2 regions of the Flexivirga oryzae genome follow, and region 1 is predicted to be linked to the other one. Evidence: riboswitches for the same ligand, from Rfam matches in the RefSeq annotation. Region 1 holds a riboswitch; the other holds the start of a gene.

Region 1 (7,018 bases):
CACCCGCAGCCCGGCCGAGATGACGGGCACGGCGAGGGGCAGCTCGACACCGAAGAAGCGTCGGATCGGCGTGTAACCCATGGCGATTGCGGCCTGCGTGGTCTCCTCCGACACCGCGCCGAGTGCGTCGGCGACGGTGCGCACCAGCAGTGCGATGGTGTAGATCGTCATCGCGATGATGACGTTCGTCGGGTCGATGATCTTGGTCTTGGCGACGAGGGGTATGAGCACGAAGAGCGCGAGCGACGGGATCGTGTAGAGCAGGCTCGACCCGCCGACCAGGATCACCCGCAGCCAGGCGGCCCGGCGCGCCAGCCAGCCCAGTGGGAGCGAGATCAGCAGGCCGATCAGCAGCGGCAGACCCGCCAACCAGGCGTGCTGGATCCCCCTGCTGAGGATGTCGGACCAGTGGTCCTGGATGAAGGAGAGCATCGGGGCTACTTGTCCAGCGAGAGGCCGGCGTGCTCGGGCGCGATGTCGGCCTCGTCGACCGGTGGGCGATCGGTCGCCTCGATGGCCTGCAGCACCTCGTGGGCCCGCACGGTGCCGAGCAGCCGCCCGTCCTCCCCGGCGATGACTCCCCGCCGACTCGGTGACGACAGCGCGGCATCCAGGGCCGCCCGCAACGGGCCCGAAGCGCGCGCCACCGTGCCGCCGCGGTGCAGCATCGCCGGCTCGATGGGCGCGGCGATCTGGCCCGGCTGGACCCAACCGGCCGGCCGGCCGTCGTCGACGACGAGCAGCCACTCGTCCCGGGTCGCCGCGCGCGCCTGCTCGGGCGTCGTGCCGAGCGGCACCGTCGGCTCCGCCGCCAACGGCAGTTGCGGTGTCTCGGTGAAGGTCAGCGCGCGATAACCCCGGTCGCGGCCGATGAAGTCCGCGACGAAGTCGTCGATCGGGTGCGCGAGCAGGTAGGCCGGATCGGCCAACTGCGCGAGTTTGCCGCCGACGCGCATCACCACGATCTGGTCACCGAGCTTGAGCGCCTCGTCGATGTCGTGGGTCACGAAGACGATCGTCTTGCCGAGATCGCGCTGCAGCCGTAGGAACTCGTCCTGCAACTGCTCGCGCACGACGGGGTCGACCGCGCTGAACGGCTCGTCCATCAGCATCACCGGCGGATCGGCGGCCAGCGCACGTGCCACGCCGACCCGCTGCTGTTGTCCTCCGGACAGCTGCGACGGCCACCGGTCGGCGAAATCTCCTGGCAGTCCCACGAGTTCGAGCACTTCGCGAGCCCGCTCGCGGGCCTGCTGCTTCGATGTCCCGAGCAGGACCGGCACGGTGGCGACGTTGTCGACCACCCTCTTGTTGGGGAAGAGCCCGGCGTGCTGGATGACATAGCCGATGCCGCGCCGGAGCTTGGCCGCGTTGACGGCCTGCACGTCCTCGTCATCGATGTAGATGTGCCCGCTGGTCGGCTCGATCATCCGGTTGATCATCCGCAGGGACGTGGTCTTGCCACAGCCGGACGGGCCCACCAGGACGGTGATCTTGCCGGTCGGCGCCTCGAAGGAGAGATCGTCGACGGCCCTGTCTCCCCCGCCGTAGGTCTTGACCACCTGCTCGAAGCGGATCATGGTCATCAAACGTAACGCAGCGGACCGACATTCCCCTCGCTACCGCGGGTCGAGCAGCGTCTGCGCCAGGAACCTGGTCGTATGCCGGTGCCAGGCACGTGCCTGCAGCAGCATCGCGTGCCAGTCGGCCAGTTGTATGCCGCGCGCGTCCCCGCCGGCCTCGGTGATGCGCCGCACCAGCGTCGCGCTCTCCCGCGGATCGGTGACGACGTCCTTGCGTCCGTGCAGCAGCAGGGTGTGCCGACCCAGGAATGGCTGCACGTCATACTGCTGCGGGATCCACGGCGCCATACCGACCACGGCCACGACACCCTCGCTCCCGGCCAACTCCAGGGCGACCCGGCCGCCCATCGAATGTCCGACGAGCGCGACCGGCAGGCCGGGGTAGAGGTCGCGCACCCGGCGCAGCGCCCACCGGGCGTCGACGACCGGTGACCGTTGCTCGCCGTTGTAGCCGCGCACCGCGTCCCGCAGGGTTGCCACGCCGACCCGCCCACCCAGGTCCGCCTCGATGCGGCGACCGACGGCGAGCATGCGCAGCAGTGGCGGGGTGCGTTTGGTGGTGCGTTCCAGGCCGTGCTCGGCCCCGCCGTGCAGCAGCAGCGCGATCGCATCGGGCGTGCGCCGCCCGTCGGGCAGCGTGAGAAACGGGTGCGCGCCGTCGTGCGACGGGCCGACCTCGAAACGCTGGCTTCCCGTCACCGCCCGACGCCCCAGCAGCACATCGGCGCGCGTCACACGTCGGTCCGGTGGAAGTTCGCGTAGGAGCGGCTGGCCGTGGGACCGCGCTGCCCTTGGTAGTGCGAGCCGTACTTCTCACTGCCGTAAGGGTTTTCGGCTGGACTGCTCAGTTGGAAGAAGCACAGTTGGCCGATCTTCATGCCCGGCCAGAGCTTGATCGGCAATGTCGCCACGTTGGACAGTTCCAGCGTCACGTGACCGGAGAACCCGGGGTCGACGAAGCCGGCGGTCGCGTGGGTGAGCAGGCCGAGCCGGCCGAGGCTGGACTTGCCCTCGACGCGCGCGGCGATGTCGTCCGGGAGCGTCACCTGCTCGTACGTCGAGCCGAGGACGAACTCACCGGGGTGCAGCACGAACGGCTCACCGGGCTCTGTCTCGATCAGCCGGGTCAGTTCGTCCTGTTCGGCCGCCGGGTCGATGAACGGGTACTTGTGGTTGTCGAACAGCCGGAAGTAGCGGTCCATCCGGATGTCGATGCTCGACGGCTGGATCATCGCCTCGTCGTAGGGCTCGAGACGGACCCGGCCGGCATCGATCTGGGCACGTATGTCGCGGTCGGAGAGCAGCACGGTGGTCACGCTACCGGGCGGGCGGTTGCCGCGTGGCGGGCGTTGGTGAGTTAGACTCCTGCCGGTCCGAGCGAGCGCCTGTCGGCGACCGTTTCGCGGCACGCGAGTGTAGTTCAATGGTAGAACATCAGCTTCCCAAGCTGAATACGCGAGTTCGATTCTCGTCACTCGCTCTTCGGAGCTTTCCCCAGCGCCCCCCATCGAGTCCTCCGCGTCGTGCGGAGTTGACCGAGAGGCTCAGAAACACCCTCACCGGCTCAGTAAATGCCCGGCGCGACTGCGGTATTTCTGAGCCTATCGGCGTCTTGTGAGCCTGTCGCCGAGTGGTTTCTCCGCGTCATTCCGCCGATTTGACATCGATGAAATTACACGTTTGCAACTACAGCATGTGGGGGCTTGGCAAACAGGACACCACTAGATAGTGTGTCTGTTGCAGCTGGTTCGAGTGTTGCGACTGTCGTCATACGACGGTCGCAGCACCCGAGGAGAGAGGGAAGCCGGTGAGAGTCCGGCACTGCCCCCGCAGCGGTGAGTGAGGACGAAAGTCGTCATCAGCACTGGGCTGACCGGCCCGGGAAGCGACGACCGGTAGGTGTGCGCGGCCGCGCACGGAGTCACGAGTCCGAAGACCTGCCACTGCCCCGACCGCGCACTCGCGGGCGGGTCCGACCGCAGCCCGCGCGGGAAGGGCTGACGAACGAGCGGCAGCGAGCCACGTGCCCTGCGCTGCCCGCTCGCCGTCCTCCTCGCCGGACCGACAGTGAGGGAAGACGGGAGACAACGCACGTGGCCATACACGTCACCAAGCGCGACGGTTCACGCGAGCCGTATGACGCAGACCGCATCAACCGGGCGATCGAGCGAGCCGCAGACGGCCTGCCGAACGCCATGGCGATGACCATGCAGATCGCCTCGGAGCTGGCGATCACGCTCTTCGACGGGATCACCACCGAACAGCTCGACGAAGCCGCGATCTCGGTGGCCGTCCAGAACGTCAAGGACGACCCGGACTTCGACGTGATCGCCTCCCGGCTGCTGCTCAAGACGATCTACAAGAAGGTGCTCGGCGACTTCGAGACACAGTCGGAGCTCGCGCTGCTGCACCAGGCACGTTTCCCCGGCTACGTGCGGGAGGCCGTCGAGGACGGACTCTTCGACGCGCGCCTCGCGTCGGCGTTCAACCTCGAGCAGCTGGCCGCCGCCCTCGATCACCACCTGGACGACGGCCTGCGCTACATCGGCATCATCACCCTCAAGAACCGTTACATGGCAACGGATTCCAGGCGGCAGCCGTTGGAGGTGCCCGCATACTTCTGGATGCGCGTCGCCATGGGAATGTCGGTGAACGAGAAGGACCCGACGCAGGCCGCCATCGGCTTCTACCGCAAGATGGCGTCGCTCGACTACCTCGCCGCCGGCTCGACCCTGGTCAATGCAGGCACCAACACCCCGCAGCTGTCGAACTGCTTCGTGATGCAGATGGACGACGACATCGAGCACATCGCCAAGTCGATGCGTGACGTCATGTGGCTCACCAAAGGTACTGGTGGCATTGGTCTTTCGGTCTCCAAACTGCGCTCTGAGGGTAGCCCGATCCGGAGCAACAACACCACCTCCACCGGCCCGATCCCGTTCATGCACACGATCGACTCAATCCTGCGCGCCGTGTCCCGTGGCGGGAAGAAGTTCGGCGCGCTGTGCTTCTACATGGAGAACTGGCACCTGGACTTCCCGCAGTTCCTCGACCTCCGGCAGAACGCCGGCGACCCCTACCGGCGGGCCCGCACCGCCAACATAGCGGTCTGGTTGTCCGACGAGTTCATGAAGCGCGTGGTGGCGGACGACGACTGGTACCTCTTCGACCCCCTGGAGACTCCCGACCTGGTCGAGCTCGTCGGTGACGACTTCTCCCGGCGGTACAAGGAGTATGCCGCCCTCGCCGAGACCGGAAAACTGCGCTCCTTCAAGAAGATCCGGGCGCGCGCACAGTGGAAGTCGATCCTCGTGTCGCTGCAGACCACCTCGCACCCGTGGCTGACCTGGAAGGACACCATCAACCAGCGGGCGCTCAACGACAACACCGGCACGATCCACCTGTCGAACCTGTGCACCGAGATCACCCTGCCGCAGGACCGTGACAACGTCTCGGTGTGCAACCTCGCCTCCATCAACCTCTCCCGGCATCTGGTGGATGATGAGTGGGACTGGGACCGGCTCGCCGAGTCCGTCCGCGTCGCCGTGCGACAGCTCGACAACCTGATCGACATCACGCGTTCGTCGGTGCCCGAGTCCGAGCACTCCAACGACCAGAACCGCGCAATCGGCCTGGGGTTCATGGGATTCACCGACGTGGTGGAGAAGCTCGGCCTGTCCTACGCATCGGAAGAAGCCGCGGACCTCATCGACCGGCTGGCCGAATTCATCAGCTGGCACGCGATCGATGCGTCGTGTGACCTCGCCCAGGAGCGCGGCGCCTACCCGAACTTCGAGGGGTCCGGCTGGTCACGTGGCCTGGTCCCGATCGACACCCTCGAGGTGCTGGAGCGGCGTCGGGCGGTCGAGGTCGACGTGCCACGGACCAGCCGGATGGACTGGGACGTTCTGCGGGAACGCGTCAAGGACGGTATCCGCAACGCAACGCTGATGGCGATCGCGCCGACGGCGTCGATCGGCTTGGTCGCCGGCACCACACCCGGACTAGATCCGCAGTTTTCACAACTGTTCTCACGCACGACCTCGTCCGGTAAGTTCCTGGAGGTCAACCGCAACCTGGTTGCGGCGTTGGAGGAGCGCGGCCTGTGGGACGCGGTCCGTGAGGAACTGCTCCGCTCGCGCGGCGACCTGTCGGTCGTGCCCGGTGTGCCGGAGGACCTCCTGGAAATCTTCCAGACGTCGTTCCAGTTGCCTCCCACGGCATACCTGCAGGTTGCGTCCCGAGCCCAGAAGTGGATCGACCAGGCGATCAGCCGCAACATCTACCTGGAGTCGCGCGACATCGGCGGCATGAGCGACCTGTATGTCGATGCCTGGCGCAAGGGTGTCAAGACGACGTACTACCTGCACATGAAGCCACGGCACCGTGCCGAGCAGTCGACGGTCAAGGTCAACAAGGCCGTCGAGAGCGGCCGCGCCGGAGGCGGTTTCGGCTTCGCACGGCGGGCAACGACTGAAGCTGACGCATCGGAACAGACGGGCGGACTTCGATCCGCTCCTCCGCTTCGCTCCCCCGCGACTCAGCCAGCGCCCGTGGATGCTCCCATCACCCAGCCAGCGCCCGTGCATGCTCCCATCACCCAGCCAGCGCCCGTGCATGCTCCCATCACCCAGCCAGCGCCCGTGGATGCTCCCATCACCCAGCCAGCGCCCGTGCATGCTCCCATCACCCAGCCGGCGCCCGTGGATGCCCCCGTCGCCCAGCCGGCGCCCGTGCATGCTTCCATCACCCAGCCAGCGCCCGTGGATGTCCCCGTCACCGAGCCGGCGCCCGTGCATGCCCCCGTCACCCAGGCGATGCCCGTGGCTGCTGCGGATGCGGAGTTCGCCGAGGGCTTCACCTGCCCGACCGACCCCCAAGAACTGCTGAACTGCGAGGCATGCCAATGACATCCACTACTTCGGACACGAGGAGTTCGATCCTCGGCACCGGCATCGAAGATGCCCTGCTCCTGAAGCCGATCCGTTATCAGTGGGCCTACGACCTCTACAACCAGGCCGTCGCGAACACCTGGTTCCCACATGAGATCCAGCTGGGTGAGGACCTTGCGGACTTCGAGCGGATGACCGACGAGGAACGCCACGCGGTCACCTTCCTGATGAGCTACTTCAATCCGAACGAGTTGCTCGTCAACAAAGCCCTCGCCTTCGGCGTCTATCCCTACGTCGGCGCCGCGGAGGCACACCTCTACCTCGCCAAGCAGATGTGGGAGGAGGCGAACCACTGCATGGCGTTCGAATACGTCCTGGAGACCTTCCCGATCGACCGTGCCGAGGCCTACGCGGCGCACGTCGACATCCCGTCGATGGCCGCGAAGGAGGAGTTCGAGGTCCGCTACATCCAGCGGATGGCCGAGCAGACCCTGGACATCTCGACGACCGAGGGCAAGCGCGACTTCGTGCGCAACCTGGTGG
Region 2 (7,018 bases), on a different contig from region 1:
GGGTCCCTCCGGCGCTGAGGGCGGTGCGGGTCGTCGACGAGCTCGGCGGCGTCGTGGTCGTGCTGGTCGACGTCGTCGTCGTGGTGGTCGTCGTCAGCGGCTGCGACTGCGTGCCCACTTGGTTGTCCGGCGTCGCCTGCCCCATGTGGGGTGTCTCCCCCGCGGTCGTGCTCGGTGTCGTCTGCGTCGGCGGCGCAACACTGACCACACCCGTCGACGCGGCCGTCGTCACCGGGTGCAGCGCGGTGGTCGTGTGCTGCTGCGAAGGATGTATGGCGAGCGCCACCACCCCGACCGCCGCGGCCGCGGCGGCGAGGATGCCGATGCCGGACACCACTTTGCGGACGCGCCCGGGCCGCGCGGGCTCGCGCAGCAACGCGGCGACCGCGTCCTCGCGGTCGGTGTCGAGGTCGTGCGGACCGATCTGCTCGGCCTTGGCGGTGAAGGCCGCCCGGAGGCGACGCTCCAGGTCGTCGTCATCGTGGTGCTGACTCATCGGATGCGCCTCCTTCGGCCATGATCTGTGCCAGAGCGGTCATTGCCCGGCTTGCTTGTGATTTCACAGTTCCCTTGCTGATCCCGAGGGCGGCGGCGATCTCCGCCTCGGACATGTCGGACCAGTAGCGCAGCACCAGGACCTCGCGTTGCCGCGGTGGCAGCTGGTCGACCGCGCGCAGCACCTGCTGGTGTTCCTCGGCCAGCAGCACCTCGCTGTCGGCCGGTGGTGCGATCTCCGGCTCGGCGACCTTGAGGTGCGCGCGCACCGTGCGGCGGCGGCGCAGCATCGAGCGGGACTGGTTGACCACGGCCCGCCGCAGGTAGCCCACGGCCGCCCCCGAGTCGCGCAGCGCCGCCCGGTTGCGGTGCATCCCGAGGAACGCCTCCTGCACGACGTCCTCGGCGCTGGCCAGGTCGTCGACGAGCAACCGCGCCAGCCGCACCATCTGCAGGTGGTGCGTGCGGTAGAGCTCGGCCAGGTCGACCGAGTCGTCGGCGGTCATCGCGCCGCGGGTGGCCGCAGATCCACGGTCACGGATCCGACCTCCCACGCGATACGGCCTCTCGGCATACACGGCGGGTGCGCTCACCGTCATGAGGCCCCGACCCCTCGCTCCGACCTTAACCAGTGATCGCGTCGATGGGTAACGCAGCGCGGGGAGGGAGCCCGAAGGCCCCGCCCTGCCGCCCCTGCGTCACGTCTCATGGTGGGAAGACGTTCGAGCGGCGCCGAGGTTGCCTGGCCGGTGGTATGACGCGGCTCACTCCACCTGCAAGAACGCGTCCGCCCGGTCGCGGGACGCCCGGATCAGCTCGGCATTGCGCTCGTCCGGGCCGAGGGCCAGGTCGGTCGCCTCCTGCATGGTGGCGCCGTACCTGCGGCGGCGAGCGATCAGCCAGTCCAGCCGCAGCTGGTCGGGCGTGTCGACATACCAGACCGCGTCGAGCAGCCCGGGCAGCTCCGACCACGGTTCGTCGGGCGACAGCAGGTAGTTGCCCTCGGTGATGACCAGACGGGTCTGCGGTGCGACCTCGATCGACCCGGCGACCGGATCCTCCAGGGTCCGCTCGAAGGCGGGCGCCCAGACCGACCAGCGTCGTTCGCGGCGGATCCGCTCGATCAGCGCCACGTACCCGGCCCCGTCGAAGGTGTGCGGCGCGCCCTTCTCCGGCGCCCAGCCGCGCGCCTCCAGCACCGCCTGCGCCAGATGGAAGCCGTCCATCGGCACCACCACCGTGGGCACGCCGCTGGCGGTGCAGCGCCGGGCGAGGGTCTTGGCGGCCGTCGACTTGCCCGCGCCCGGAGCGCCGGTGATCCCGACGATCACCCGGTCCGTGCCGTCGGCGAGCCGGGTCAGTGCACGGACGGCCCGGTCGGGATTGAGTTCGCGGATCGACGTCACGGGCAGGACTTTGCGGCATTCCGGGTCTTTGCACAAGCGGTGCTACCGTTTTCGGCGGACGCTCAGGCCGAGCGTCCGAGGTGCGAGCAGGGGAAGCCGGTGTGACTCCGGCGCTGACCCGCAGCCGTGAACGACCCGACGTCGTGAGCCGGAACACCTGCGCCACCGGAAGACCGACAACGACTGCCGCGGACTGCAGTCTCGGGCGATTCTCGGGTCGCGCGTGGCGTTCCGCGGTCCGAAAGGATCCACCCCGTATGCCCGCCGCACCCCGCCGGTTGATGCGTTCGGCTGCCGCCGGCGCGCTCGCGATCTCTGCGAGCGGGGTGCTGTATGCCGGGACGGCGGCGCCGGCTCGCGCGGCCGGCTACAACGGCTACTGCACCTCCAGCACGGGCGTGACCGTGGTGGTGGACTTCCGGAGCCTGGGTGGGGGAGTCGCGGTGCGGTGCGCGCCCGTCCGCAGCGGCGCGACCGGGCTGGACGCGTTGCAGGCCGCAGGGGTCCCGGTCACGATGGCGGCCCGGCAGCCCGGTTTCGTCTGCCGGCTCTACGGGAAGCCCGCCTCCGACCCGTGTGTCAACGCCTCCCCGACGACCGCCTACTGGAGCTACTGGCACGCCCCGAACGGCGGCGCCTGGAGCTACAGCAGCGAGGGTGCCGCGAGCCACCACGTCATCCCGGGCGGGTTCGAGGGCTGGGCCTTCTCCACCGGCAGCAAGGTCGCCCCGGGTGTGGCCCCGGTCCGCCCGGCGCCGAAACCGAAGCCGACCGCCACCCACACGACGACCCGGCCGCCCGCACCGCCTCGTCATACGACCACCACCGCGCCGCCCCGGCACACGACCACCACTGCGCCGCCGTCCACGACCGCGGCGAGGCACGACCCGGCGCCGTCCGCCCACAGCAGCACCGCGCACCGGTCACGTCCGTCCTCGACCGCACCGGCGACGGCCCACACGTCGCACACCACGTCGTCGAGTCGTGCCGCGAAGAAGTCGCGGCGAGCGAGCGGCACGTCGACCTCGGCCTCGGCCGCGGGTTCGGCGTCGAGCGGTTCGACGTCCGGCGGCGCCGTCGCCGCGGGCGGCGCGAGGCTGGCGGACAGCGACAGGCTGATCAACGAGTCCGACAAGTCCAGCAGCATCAACGCCACCACCGCCGTCGGCGGCGGCGTGCTCGCGGTGCTGGCGATCGGCGGGGCCGCGGTCGCGATCATCCGTCGGCGCAACCTCGGGTGAAGCGGCTGCGGGCTCCGGTCCACCCCCTCGCCTGGTGGCTCTGGGCGATCGGCTTGGCCGTGGCGGCGTCGTTCACCACGAACCCGCTGCTGCTCTTGCTGCTCATCGGGGTTTCCTGCTTCGTGGTGGTGGCCCGCCGCGGCAACGCCCCGTGGGCGCGGTCGCTGCGCGTCTATCTGGCCCTCGGTGCCTTCATCGTCGTCATCCGCGTCCTGTTCCGGTGTCTGCTCGGAGCCGTCGGGACCGGACCGGTGCTGGTCGACCTGCCGCGGATCCCGCTGCCCGACTGGGCGGCCGGCATCACCCTGCTGGGCCCGGTGCACCTGTCCGACCTGCTCGACGGCCTGTATGACGGCCTCCACCTCGCGGCGATGGTCATCTGCGTCGGCGCCGCCAACTCGTTGGCGAACCCGAAGCGACTGCTCAAGGTGGTGCCGATCAGCCTCTACGACATCGGGACCGTCGTGGTGGTCGCCGTCTCGGTGTTCCCGCAGCTGGCGGAGAGCATCGCGCGGGTGCGACGCGCGCAACGGCTGCGGCCGGCGCCGGGGGGACGGTGGCACCTGGTGCGGCGGATGATCGTGCCCGTGCTCGGCGATGCGCTCGACCGGTCGCTGCTGCTCGCGGCGGCGATGGATTCGCGGGGGTACGGCCGCCGCGGGGCGACCCCGCCGCGGACCCGCCGGGCCGTCGCCGTGCTGACGCTGGTCGGCCTGATCGCCGTCTGCATCGGGATCTTCGGTGTGCTGGACGGGCAGGCGGCCGCCGTGTTCCGCTGGCCCGCCTTCGTGTTCGGCGCACTGCTGGCTGCGGCCGGGCTGGCCTTCACCGCACGCGAACGCACGGTCACGCGGTATCGGCCCGACCCGTTCGACCTCGCGGCGTGGGGTGTGTCGGCCAGCGGGCTCGCCGCGGGCGTGCTGATGCTGCTGGCGACGAAGTACGCTCCGGCACACCTGAGTACGTCGACCGACCCGGTGCAATGGCCGATCGTGGACCTGCTGCCGTTGCTCGCCGCCGTGGTCGGGCTGGTCGCGGTGGTGGTTTCGCCGCCGCGCGCCATACAGGATCAGGAGGTGCCGGCGTGATCGAGCTGACCGACGTGTCGGTGCGGTACGACGACAGCCGCCCGCCCGAACTGGCGGACGTCGACCTGGTGGTCGAGGAAGGCGAGCTCGCGCTCGTCGTGGGGCGCACCGGCGCCGGGAAGTCCACTCTGCTGGGGACCGTCAACGGGCTGGTGCCGCATTTCACCGGGGGGCGGTTGTCCGGTCGGGTGATCGTCGGCGGACTGGACACCCGCGACCATCCGCCGCGCGAGATGGCGGAGGTCGTCGGCCGGGTCGGGCAGGATCCGTTGGCCGGCTTCGTCGCCGACACGGCGGAGGAGGAACTCGCCTACGGCATGGAGCAGTTGGGCGTTCCGCCGGCAACCATGCGCAAGCGCGTCGAGGAGACGCTCGACCTGCTGGGGATCGCCGAGCTGCGCAGCCGCTCACTGGCGACGCTGTCGGGTGGGCAGCAGCAGCGCGTCGCGATCGGAGCCGCCCTGGTGACCTCGCCCTCGGTGCTCGTGCTGGATGAGCCGACCTCGGCGCTCGATCCGGGCGCGGCCGAAGAGGTGCTCGCGGCGATCACCCGTCTCGTCCACGATCTGGGCACGACCGTCGTGATGGCCGAACACCGGCTGGAACGCGCTGTGCAGTATGCCGATTCGCTGATCGTCCTGCCGGGCGACGGCGTCGTACGCAGCGGCGACCCGGCGACCCTGATGATCGACTCACCGGTTGCGCCGCCCGTGGTCGGGCTCGGCCGGCTCTGCTCGTGGGCGCCGTTGGCGTTGTCGGTGCGGGACGCACGGCGCGCTGCGCGGCCGCTGCGGTCATCGCTGCGGGCGCCGGCGGCACGCACCCGCTCGGCGGGTGACGTGGCGCTCGCCGCGCGTGGTGTGACGGTGCGGTACGGCGCGAACGTCGCGGTGCGCGGGGTCGACCTGGATCTGGCCGAGGGCACGGTGACCGCGCTGATGGGGCGCAACGGGTCGGGGAAGTCATCCCTGCTGTGGGCACTGCAGGGGAGCGGCGCGCGTGCGGGCGGCTCGGTGCTGGTCGACGGGGTGGAGACGGCGGGAGCCACGGGTGCGGTGGCTCTGGTCCCGCAGACGGCGGCCGACCTGCTCTATCTCGAGACCGTCGGCGAGGAGTGCGCGGTCGCGGGACCGGCCGCGCGGGACCTGCTGGACCGGCTCGCGCCGGGGATCCCCGACCGGCAGAATCCGCGCGATCTGTCGGAGGGCCAACGGCTCTCGCTGGTGCTGGCGATCCAGCTCGCCGGTGACCCGGGTGTGCTCCTGCTGGACGAGCCGACGCGTGGTCTGGACTACCTGGCCAAGGAGAGACTCACCGAACAGCTGGACCTGCTCGCTCGTGGCGGGCACGCGGTCCTGGTGGCCACCCACGACGTCGAGTTCGTCGCCGGTCTGGCCGATCGGGTGGTCGTGCTGGCGGACGGCGATGTGATCGCCGACGGGCCGACCGCCGAGGTGGTCGCATCATCGCCGATCTTCGCGCCACAGGTGGCGAAAGTGTTGGCACCGGAGCCTTTCCTGACGGTCGGTGACGTCGCGGTGGCGCTCGAGGGCTCCGCGTGAACCCGGTGACCGACCGCGCCGCCCCCGACCGGCCGGCCGATCTGGTGGCGCGGCTGGGCGGCTCCGCGGTGCCCGTGGGTTTGCGGTCCGCGGTCGTCCTCGTGCTGGTCTCGATCGCCGGGCTGGCGATGTTCTGCTGGCCGCTGCTGACCCGGCACGCTGCCACCGACACGGCCCACGTGACCGACGCGCCGATCATCTTCGCGGTGACGCTGCCGCTGCTGGTCGTCGTCGTACTCGCCGAATTCGCCGATGGCGGCATGGATTCCAAGGCGCTGGCGATGCTCGGCGTGCTGTCGGCGGTCGATGCCGCGTTGCGGCCGACCGGTGGCGGCACCGGGGGTATCGAGACGGTGTTCTTCCTGCTGATCCTCGCCGGGCGGGTGTTCGGGCCGGGTTTCGGCTTCGTGCTGGGGTGCACGTCCCTCTTCGCGTCGGCGTTGCTGACCGCCGGGGTCGGTCCCTGGCTGCCGTTCCAGATGCTCTGCTCGGCCTGGATCGGGATGGGCGCCGGACTGCTGCCACGCCGCGTCCGCGGGCGGCGCGAGATCGTCATGCTGGTCGGCTACGGCGTGTTGGTGGCGTATCTCTTCGGGGCGTTGATGAACCTCTACGGCTGGCCGTTCCTCGCCGGCACGGACATCTCGGGGCACGCGAATCTGGCCTATGTTCCGGGGGATTCGCTGTGGTCCAACCTGCACCGCTTCCTCGTCTACACCCTCGTGACCTCGACCGGTGGATGGGACACCGGACGGGCCATCACCAACGCGATAGCCATCGCCCTCCTGGGCCGCCCCGTGCTGACGCTGCTGCGCCGCGCGGCCCGCCGCGCGTCATACGACCCCATCCGCACCGACGCCTGACCGCAACCCAGTCAGCAGACGACCACCCCGCCCGCACCCCGCGCACCCCGCCCACCCAATTCAGCGACAGGCCCAGTAATGACCGAGAGGCTCACTCATGGGTGCGATTCTGTGCGCCGGAGGGCGGTATTTGTGAGCCCGTCGGTGGTTATGTGAGCCTGTCGGCTGGGGGTGGGGTCACATCTCTTCGTGGGTGTTGGGGTCGCCGCCGAAGAGCCGGCCGTCCGGCTTGGCCAGTCCGGTGATGGCGGCCATCTCGGCGTCGGTCAGCTCGAACCCGAGAATGTCGAGGTTGTCCGCTTGGCGCTGCGGGGTCGCGGACTTGGGCAGCGGCAGCGACCCGAGCTGGTAGTGCCAGCGCAG

The links. A riboswitch is a leader RNA that binds a small molecule or an ion and turns the genes downstream of it on or off. The one in region 1 is predicted to bind cobalamin.
Region 2: it holds a riboswitch for cobalamin, as region 1 does, so the genes downstream of both, FHU39_RS15580 (hypothetical protein) here and FHU39_RS19920 (ribonucleoside-diphosphate reductase subunit alpha) in region 1, are expected to answer to the same signal.

The regions. Positions count from the first base shown of each region.
Region 1 is NZ_JACHVQ010000004.1:155,533-162,550, reverse strand. Features, by position in the region: gene FHU39_RS19945 (ABC transporter permease) at 1-432, opposite strand, end outside; gene FHU39_RS19940 (ABC transporter ATP-binding protein) at 438-1,580, opposite strand; gene FHU39_RS19935 (alpha/beta hydrolase) at 1,620-2,318, opposite strand; gene dcd (dCTP deaminase) at 2,315-2,890, opposite strand; tRNA gene FHU39_RS19925 (tRNA-Gly) at 2,993-3,063, shown strand; cobalamin riboswitch at 3,331-3,542, shown strand; gene FHU39_RS19920 (ribonucleoside-diphosphate reductase subunit alpha) at 3,677-6,493, shown strand; gene FHU39_RS19915 (ribonucleotide-diphosphate reductase subunit beta) at 6,490-7,018, shown strand, end outside.
Region 2 is NZ_JACHVQ010000002.1:527,847-534,864, reverse strand. Features, by position in the region: gene FHU39_RS15595 (hypothetical protein) at 1-496, opposite strand, end outside; gene FHU39_RS15590 (RNA polymerase sigma factor) at 477-1,001, opposite strand; gene FHU39_RS15585 (nucleoside/nucleotide kinase family protein) at 1,260-1,901, opposite strand; cobalamin riboswitch at 1,943-2,080, shown strand; gene FHU39_RS15580 (hypothetical protein) at 2,159-3,142, shown strand; gene FHU39_RS15575 (energy-coupling factor transporter transmembrane component T family protein) at 3,139-4,230, shown strand; gene FHU39_RS15570 (ATP-binding cassette domain-containing protein) at 4,227-5,792, shown strand; gene FHU39_RS15565 (ECF transporter S component) at 5,798-6,655, shown strand; gene FHU39_RS15560 (aldo/keto reductase) at 6,833-7,018, opposite strand, start outside.